DNA from 3 places in the Xanthomonas sp. WHRI 1810A genome. Region 3 is predicted to be linked to each of the others. Evidence: predicted binding sites of a transcription regulator. Region 3 holds the regulator's gene; each other region holds the start of a gene.
The links. The regulator sigma-54, encoded in region 3, starts transcription at its own class of promoters, with help from an activator protein. The targets are predictions, from matches to a motif close to TGGCACGNGCNTTGC.

Region 1 (3,115 bases), on a different contig from region 3:
TTCAAGTCGTTGGGAGAGTTGATTCAGCGTATCCAGTCCCAGCCGCGCAGCGGGTTGCGCGAGCAGGTGGTGGATGCCATGACGACCAACGAAACCTTGTGGTTTCGGGATACCTACCCCTTCGAAGTGCTGAAGAACAAAGTGCTCCCCGAGCAGCTCAAGGCCAGCCCGGGCCTGCGTCCGCGGATCTGGTCGGCGGCGTGTTCGTCGGGGCAGGAACCGTTTTCGCTGTCGATGTCGTTCGATGAGTTCGAGCGCAGCAATCCCGGTCAGTTGAAGGGCGGGGCGCAGATCGTGGCGACGGATTTGTCTGGCGCCATGCTCAATACCTGCAAGACGGGTGAGTACGACAGCCTGGCGATCGGGCGCGGTTTGTCGCCGGATCGGCTGCAGCGTTATTTCGATCAGAAGACGCCGGGTCGCTGGACGATCAAGACGCCGATCAAGAACCGTGTGGAGTTCCGCTCGTTCAATCTGTTGGACAGTTACGCGGCGCTGGGCAAGTTCGATATCGTGTTTTGCCGGAACGTGTTGATCTACTTCTCGGCGGAGGTGAAGAAGGACATTTTGCTGCGTATTCACGGTACGTTGAAGCCGGGCGGCTATTTGTTCCTGGGGGCGTCCGAGGCGCTGAACGGGTTGCCGGATCACTATCAGATGGTGCAATGCAGTCCGGGGATTATTTACCAGGCCAAGTGAGACCGGGTAAGTGATGGATTGAAAGAAACCCTGCTTTGGCGGGGTTTTTTTATGGGTAACCACGGTTCCGTGTAGGAGCATTCGGAGGTTGCGACGGGCGCGATGCGGTCTAGCTGACACGCCTTGGGCCTCGGGTGGTGTGAATATCCGTTATTTGTATGTGCTGTTGTTATGGTTCCGCCCTTACGGCGGGTCACTTTTGTAAAAGCGACAAAAGTAACCAAAAACGCTTTGCTCCTGGTTTGGCCCGACTTCGTCGGGTTCCCTCACTCCGGCGACGCTCCGTGGGCACGCCGCCAACGGCCATCCATGGCCTGGGGCGGCTAGCGCGGCATCCATGCCGCGCTGCCCACTCCGCGCCGCCTGCGTTCGGCCTGCACCCAAGTCGCGATGTGTGGCGTTTGGACTGGCGTGGAAAAAGATCAAAAGCGAAGCGCCCGTTGCGCTTGCTGATCGTTCCAACGCTCCGCGTGGGAATACTGCCCTGGACGCTCTGCGTCCAATGACGCGGAGCGTCATGCTTTTTCTTCTGGCGTGCAGAGATGGTGTGAGCACCACAAATTGCGACTTTGGGAGGCCGAGCGCAGGCATTGCGTAGGGGACAGCGCGGCATGGATGCCGCGCTAGCCGCCCCAGGCCATGGATGGCCGTTGGCGGCGCGTCCCCGGAGCAGTGCCGGAGCGAGGGAACCCCGACGAAGGAGGGGCCGGACACGGGAGCAGGGCCTTTTTGGTTACTTTTTTCTGGGCCGGCAATCCGGGCTCTTGAAAAAAGTGACCCCTTGTAAGAGCGGAACCGATATCAGTCACGCCCCCAATAATGGATATACACACAAACCAACCCTGTCAGACACACTATAGGGGAACGTAGGCAATGCCCAACCCCCCGCAAGCGGCAAAAAAACGGCACGGCCATTGCCGCTTTCCGCCCTGACAGCGGAAATCCCTTGCCGCTTTTCTGGCATGACCGCACCGCACCTGCCCTGCAACCCGCGTAAAACCTGCGTTCCGCGAAGTGGCACGGGGCTTGCTATGACCTAATCATGAAAATCTGGTCAACCGGCAAAGGTTTCCCGACATGAGCATCAGTTTTGAAAACGCCCTGGGCATCCACGAGAAAGCGCTGAACTTCCGCGCCCAACGTGCAGAAGTGCTGGCCAACAACATCACCAACGCTGACACGCCGAACTACAAGGCGCGTGACCTGGATTTCTCCAAGGTCCTGGCCGCGCAGAGCGAAAAGTCCACCAACGGCACCTTCGCGTTGAACATGACCAACAGCCATCACATTGAAGCTGAAGGCTTGAGCGACGACCAGGGCTCGTTGATGTACCGCACGCCGACGCAGCCTTCGCTGGACCAGAACACCGTCGATGCGCAGGTCGAGAACGCCAATTACGCCGAGAACGCCATTGGGTTCCAGGCGAGCTTCACCTTGCTCAACAGTAAGTTCAAAGGGCTGGTTGCAGCCCTTCGCGGAGAATAAGCCATGTCGCTATCCAGTGTGTTCAACATCGCCGGGAGTGGCATGAGTGCCCAGAACACTCGCCTGAACACCGTCGCCAGTAACATCGCCAACGCCGAAACGGTCTCGTCCAGCATGGACGCGACCTACCGCGCACGGCACCCGGTCTTTGCCACCGTGTTTCAAGGGCAGGACGGCAGCAGCAGCGGCTCGTTGTTCGAAGACCAGGGCGCGGCCGGTTCCGGCGTGCAGGTGTCCGGCATCGTCGAGGACGCCTCCAACCTGGAAGCGCGCTACGAGCCTAACCATCCGGCAGCGGACAAGAACGGTTACGTGTACTACCCCAACGTCAACGTGGTGAACGAGATGGCGGACATGATCTCGGCCAGTCGTTCGTTCCAGACCAACGCGGAAATCATGAACACCGCCAAGACAATGATGCAGAAGGTCCTGACCCTGGGTCAGTGATAAGGAACGCCAGCCATGACAACAGTTGATAACAGTACCGGCGCCAGCGCCTACCTCAAATCGCTACAGACCGCCGGTTCTACGACGGCCGGTGATTCGGCCACGGGCGCAAGCAGCCTGGGTAAGGATTCGTTCCTGCAGTTGCTGGTCACCCAGATGCAGAACCAGAACCCGCTCGACCCCCAGGACAACAGTGAATTCGTTGCGCAGCTGGCCCAGTTCAGCAGCCTTGAAACCATGCAGAACCTGAGCACCTCGGTCGACTCGATCAGTGGCATGTATCAGTCGTCCCAGGCCTTGCAGGCGTCGTCGCTGGTGGGCAGTTCGGTGATCGTCGACGTGGGTTCGACCACCGTCGACACCACCGCTGGCCTGACCGGCACGGTCATTGTGCCGGGTGCCGCCACCATGAGTTCGGTCAAGGTGTACGACGCCAGCGGCAACATCGTGCGCACCATCGACATGGGCGAACAGACGGGGGCCA
Region 2 (3,115 bases), on a different contig from region 3:
GGTGACGGATGTCGATAACGACCTGCCCTGCCAGCGCCTGGCTGACTTCTTCAATCTCGACGCCCTGGCCCAACTCGTCGATCACACGATCAACGGGGACCATCCGGGCGTTCTCCAGCGCACGCTCGAGAATCGCCATGTCGAACTGTTGTTCTTCGTACTCGACGCGATTGCGCTTCGCGGCGGTCTTGGGGTTGACCGAAATCACCCCGCAATACTCAGGCATGTGTCGGGCAAAATTGCCGGTGCCGATCTGATCTGCCTGATCGATGATGTCCTGCTTGTGACTGGCGATCAGCGGACGCAGTACCAGCTTCTCCGTGACCTGATCGATAACCGACAGATTGGGCAGCGTCTGGCTCGACACCTGGGAGATTGCTTCACCGGTCACCAGCGCATCGATTTCCAGACGGTCAGCGATCGTTGTCGCAGCGCGCAACATCATACGCTTCAATACAACGCCCATATGACTGTTATCGACTTTTCCGAGAATTTCTCCCAGAACTTCCTCGAATGGCACGCTGACAAACAGCACCCGCTGAGAGCTGCCGTACTTCTTCCAGAGAAAATGCGCGACCTCCATGACGCCCAGTTCATGGGCCCTGCCGCCCAGATTGAAGAAGCAGAAGTGGCTCATCATGCCTCGGCGCATGATCTGGTACGCGGCCACGGTGGAATCGAACCCGCCGGACATCAATACCAGCGTCTGGTCCAGCGAACCCAGTGGGTAACCGCCAATGCCGGCGTGCTGGCTGTGGATCACGAACAACCGTTGGTCGCGAATTTCCATCCGGACTTCGATTTCGGGTGATTTCAGGGAAATACCAGCGGCGCCGCACTCGGCTCGGAGTCGGCTGCCGACGTATTTTTCGACGTCCATGGAGCTGAAATCATGATGACCGGCACGCTTGCAACGGACCGAAAACACTTTGCCGGCCAGGACGTCGCCGAAGTGCTGTTTGCACTTTTCGTAGATGTCGTCCATGTCGCCCAGCGGGTACTGATCAACCTGCAGAAAATACGTGATGCCCGGCATGCAGCTCAGGCGCTCGGTCATGTCGTGCAAGGCTTTGGGATCGGTGACCTTCGTTTCGACGTCAAGGTTGTCCCACACGCCATCGACCACCAGTGCCGGGTCCAGATCACGGAGCACGGTACGGATGTTTTTGGCCAGCTGTTTGATGAAGCGCTTCCGCACCGGCCGGCTTTTGATAGTGATTTCTGGAAAAACTTTAACGATTAGTTTCATGAAAACAGCGCGCAAGGTGCCGGTCGAAAAAGAGGGGGCGGGATTATAGCGGAAATTGTTCAAGGTTTAACCAGTTATCGTAACGCCGACTATCAGCGCACCAAAACGACACTCTCCGCAAATCCAAAGCACCATTTCGGGGCGTGGATTTTCATAAATGCGTCGTTTATAGCCATGAAAATCGCTGTTTCGCCGGGCAAACCCAACTCAGGGCACTGGCATGCAAATTGCTCCCTTGTGAGGCAGGTTGCCTTGGCAGACTATCGCGCCCGGCATCACCCAAATTAAAGGGCCAACAACTATCCAGCCCTAATCCACCCCGGAGGACAACATGTCGAAGTCGGTTCAACTCATCAAAGATCATGACGTTAAATGGATTGATCTGCGCTTCACGGACACCAAAGGCACTCAGCACCACGTGACCATGCCTGCTCGCGATGCGCTGGAAGACGACTTCTTTGAAGTCGGCAAAATGTTCGACGGTTCCTCCATTTCTGGCTGGAAAGGCATCGAAGCCTCCGACATGATTCTGCTCCCGGACGACGAAACCGCCGTTCTGGACCCGTTCACCGAAGAGCCAACCCTGATTCTGGTTTGCGACATCATCGAACCTTCGACCATGCAAGGTTACGATCGCGACCCGCGCGCCATCGCTCACCGCGCCGAGGAATACCTGAAGTCCACCGGTATCGGTGACACCGTATTCGCAGGCCCTGAGCCAGAATTCTTCATCTTCGACGAAGTGAAGTTCAAGTCCGACATCTCCGGCTCCATGTTCAAAATCTTCTCTGAACAGGGTTCGTGGATGTCCGATGCCGACATCGAAGGCGGCAACAAAGGCCACCGTCCAGGCATCAAGGGTGGTTACTTCCCGGTTCCGCCGTTCGACCACGACCACGAAATCCGCACCGCAATGTGCAACGCCCTGGAAGAAATGGGTCAGGTCGTCGAAGTTCACCACCACGAAGTGGCCACCGCAGGCCAGAACGAAATCGGCGTGAAATTCAACACGCTGGTCAAGAAGGCTGACGAAGTTCAGACCCTTAAGTATGTCGTGCACAACGTTGCCGACGCTTACGGTCGCACCGCCACCTTCATGCCCAAGCCTCTGTACGGCGATAACGGTTCAGGCATGCACGTTCACATGTCCATCTCCAAAGATGGCAAGAACACCTTCGCAGGTGAAGGCTATGCCGGTCTGTCCGACCTGGCCCTGTACTTCATCGGCGGCATCATCAAGCACGGCAAGGCACTGAACGGCTTCACCAACCCGTCGACCAACTCCTACAAGCGTCTGGTCCCAGGTTTCGAAGCACCGGTGATGCTGGCCTACTCGGCTCGCAACCGTTCCGCGTCGATCCGTATTCCTTACGTCAACAGCCCTAAAGGCCGTCGTATCGAAGCACGCTTCCCGGACCCATCGGCCAACCCGTACCTGGCGTTCGCTGCACTGTTGATGGCTGGCCTGGACGGCATCCAGAACAAGATCCACCCAGGCGATGCTGCTGACAAAAACCTGTATGACCTGCCACCTGAAGAGGCTGCAGAGATCCCACAGGTTTGTGGCAGCCTGAAAGAAGCCCTGGAAGAGCTGGACAAGGGTCGCGCGTTCCTGACCAAAGGCGGCGTTTTCAGCGACGACTTCATCGACGCTTACATCGCCCTGAAAAGCGAAGAAGAAATCAAGGTTCGCACCTTCGTACACCCACTGGAATACGAGCTGTACTACAGCTGCTGATCCAGTCGCGTCAGTTGCATTGACGTAAAGAGAGGCCTCCTTCGGGAGGCCTTTTTTGTGCCCGCCTTCCGCCCTCGAGGCCGGAAAGCGCTTGCCATCGGCTGATACGTCCTGAAACGCAAGTGCTC
Region 3 (3,115 bases):
CTTCGCCGCTTGGCGCTGTGCGAAGCCGTTCGCGCACTTCTTTGCGGTCAAGCATGCTGGCAATCTGGCGTAGAAGCTCCAGGTGCTCATCGGTCGCTGCTTCAGGGACCAGCAGGAGAAAGAGCAAGTCCACCGGCGCGCCGTCAATGGCGTCGAAATCGACCGGGTGACTGAGGTGGAGGAGTGCGCTGATCGGGCTTGAACAGCCCTTGAGGCGACAATGCGGGATGGCAATGCCATTGCCGAAACCAGTGGAGCCCATTTTTTCACGGGCTATCAGGCTCTCGAAGACGGTTTGTTGGTCAAGCTCGGGCACCTGCTGCCCAATCACTTTGGCAATCTCTTCGAGTACAGCTTTTTTACTGCCACCTGGCACGTTCACGCGGGAACGGCCAGGGGTCAGGATATTTTCAAGTCGGATCATGAGTAGGGAGTGTCAGCGAGCGGCCGCACCTTTGAGGATGCTTTGCTGCTTTTCCTTATGCTTGAGCAATTGTCTGTCGAGCTTGTCAGTGAGTAGGTCAATCGCCGCGTACATATCGTCATGCTCCGCATTGGCAACCACCTCTCCACCAGGGATATGCAGTGTGGCCTCGATCTTCTGTTTGAGTTTCTCGACGGCCATCGTCACCTGCACATTGGTAATCTTGTCAAAATGCCCTTCGAGCTTCTTGAGTTTCAGCTCGATGTATTCACGCAGGGGCTTGGTCACTTCAAGTTGGTGTCCACTGATGTTGACTTGCATACAGCTTCTCCTTCGTTGCCAGTGCATTAAGAGGCAGGCTGTGTTGCCTGCCGCTGGAACGCTGTGGCGTGTGACCCCTCTACATCAATCGCTTGCGTTCACTGGAAGGCGCTATCCCTAGAGATTCGCGGTACTTCGCGACTGTGCGTCGGGCCACCTGAATGCCTTGTGCCTCCAGTAAACCAGCGATCTTACTGTCACTCAATGGCTTTTTCTGATTTTCGGCGGCAACCAGTTTTTTGATGATTGCGCGAATGGCCGTGGACGAACATTCACCGCCTTCAGAAGTGCTGACGTGGCTGGAGAAGAAGTATTTCAGTTCGTAAATGCCGCGCGGCGTGTGCATGAACTTCTGGGTCGTGACCCTCGAAATCGTCGATTCGTGCATGCCCACCGCTTCGGCGATGTCATGCAGCACCAGCGGCTTCATCGCCTCGTCGCCATACTCGAGGAAACCGCGCTGATGTTCGACAATCTGCGTGGCCACCTTCATCAGTGTCTCGTTGCGGCTCTGCAGGCTCTTGATGAACCAGCGCGCCTCCTGCAGCTGATTGCGCATGAAGGTGTTGTCTGCGCTGGTATCGGCCCGGCGCACGAATCCCGCGTACTGCGGATTGACGCGCAGGCGGGGCACCGATTCCTGATTGAGCTCGACCAGCCAACGTTCGTTGTGCTTGCGCACGATCACGTCGGGCACCACGTATTCAGCTTCCGTGGATTCGATCTGCGAGCCCGGACGCGGATTCAGGCTTTGCACCAGCTCGATGACCTGACGAAGATCGTCTTCCTTGATCTTCATCCGGCGCATCAACTGAGCGTAATCACGACTGCCCAGCAGGTCGATGTAGTCGCTGACCAGACGCTGCGCTTCGGCCAGCCACTTGGTCTTCGCCGGTAATTGGCGCAATTGCAGCAGCAGGCACTCGCTCAGGTTGCGGGCGCCGATACCGGCGGGTTCGAATTGCTGGATGCGGCGCAGGACGGCTTCGATTTCATCCAGTTCGATATCCAGCTCTGGATCGAAGGCGTCGAGCAGTTCGTCGAGGGATTCGTCCAGGTAACCCTGATTGTTGATGCAGTCGATCAACGTCACTGCGATCAGGCGGTCGGTGTCCGACATCGGCGCCAGATTGAGCTGCCACAGCAAGTGGCTCTGCAGGCTCTCGCCCACCGAGGTGCGCGTGGTGAAATCCCACTCGTCGTCATCATTGCTGGGCAGGCTGCTGGCGCTGGTCTGGTAAACGTCTTCCCACGCGGTATCGACGGGCAGCTCGTTGGGAATGCGCTCGCTCCATTCGCCGTCTTCGAGGTTGTCGACGGTGGGGGCGGATTCCTGGTAGGTCGGTTCCTGCACATCAGGATTGGGTTTTTGCTCGATATTGTCAGCCATAGGGTCTGCATTATCGAAATCGTCGCCTTCTTCCTGGCGCTCGAGCATAGGGTTGGACTCCAGTGCCTCCTGAATTTCCTGTTGGAGATCCAGAGTCGACAGTTGGAGTAAGCGGATGGCCTGTTGCAGCTGCGGCGTCATCGTCAGCTGCTGGCCCATTCTCAAGACTAGCGAAGGTTTCATGGCAGGGGCTAAACACCTTATTCGTTCGCCGGCGCATACGCGCGCCATCCACTACAGGGCGCTGAGGCGCCAACTTAAGCAAATTATATGCCTGAAACCAGGGTGTTTGCCTAGGGTGCGATGACAATTAAGTTGATCGGAGGATGGCGCGGTACTCCCGCTCCCCCGTCAGACGGCCGTCATCGCAACGCTTACAGGCGGAACTCGTGGCCGAGGTATACCTCTTTCACCAACTGGTTCGCCAGAATGGTGTCCGAGTCGCCTTCAGCGATCAGTTGACCATCATTGACGATGTACGCTGTTTCACAGATATCCAGCGTTTCGCGGACGTTGTGATCGGTGATCAAGACACCGATGCCCTTGGCCTTGAGGTGATAAATGATTTGCTTGATGTCGCCAACGGAGATCGGGTCGACCCCGGCAAACGGCTCATCGAGCAGGATGAACTTGGGGGAGGTCGCCAAGGCCCGTGCGATCTCGACGCGGCGGCGCTCGCCACCTGACAGGCTCATGCCCAGGTTGTCGCGGATGTGCGTGATGTGGAATTCCTGCAGCAAACTCTCCAGTTCTTTGCGGCGTGCCGGGCGATCCAGTTCCTTGCGTGTTTCCAGAATCGCCATGATGTTATCGGCAACGGACAGCTTGCGGAAAATCGACGCTTCCTGAGGAAGATAGCCGATGCCCGCGCGGGCCCGGCCATGCATCGGCTGGTGGCTGACATCCTGGTCGTCGATCAGCACACGACCCTGTTCGGCCTGAACCAGGCCGACGATCATGTAGAAACAGGTGGTTTTGCC

Region 1: the regulator sigma-54 is predicted to act here: its motif matches at 1,715-1,729, upstream of flgB (flagellar basal body rod protein FlgB).
Region 2: the regulator sigma-54 is predicted to act here: its motif matches at 1,466-1,480, upstream of glnA (glutamate--ammonia ligase).

What each region holds. Positions count from the first base shown of each region.
Region 1 covers NZ_JBEGED010000005.1:207,610-210,724, reverse strand. The annotation lists gene cheR (protein-glutamate O-methyltransferase CheR) at 1-699, shown strand, start outside; gene flgB (flagellar basal body rod protein FlgB) at 1,777-2,184, shown strand; gene flgC (flagellar basal body rod protein FlgC) at 2,188-2,631, shown strand; gene ABQX22_RS10240 (flagellar hook assembly protein FlgD) at 2,647-3,115, shown strand, end outside.
Region 2 covers NZ_JBEGED010000003.1:171,617-174,731, forward strand. The annotation lists gene thiI (tRNA uracil 4-sulfurtransferase ThiI) at 1-1,249, opposite strand, end outside; gene glnA (glutamate--ammonia ligase) at 1,581-2,987, shown strand.
Region 3 covers NZ_JBEGED010000010.1:115,772-118,886, forward strand. The annotation lists gene ptsN (PTS IIA-like nitrogen regulatory protein PtsN) at 1-424, opposite strand, end outside; gene hpf (ribosome hibernation-promoting factor, HPF/YfiA family) at 437-745, opposite strand; gene ABQX22_RS16170 (RNA polymerase factor sigma-54) at 825-2,318, opposite strand; gene lptB (LPS export ABC transporter ATP-binding protein) at 2,510-3,115, opposite strand, start outside.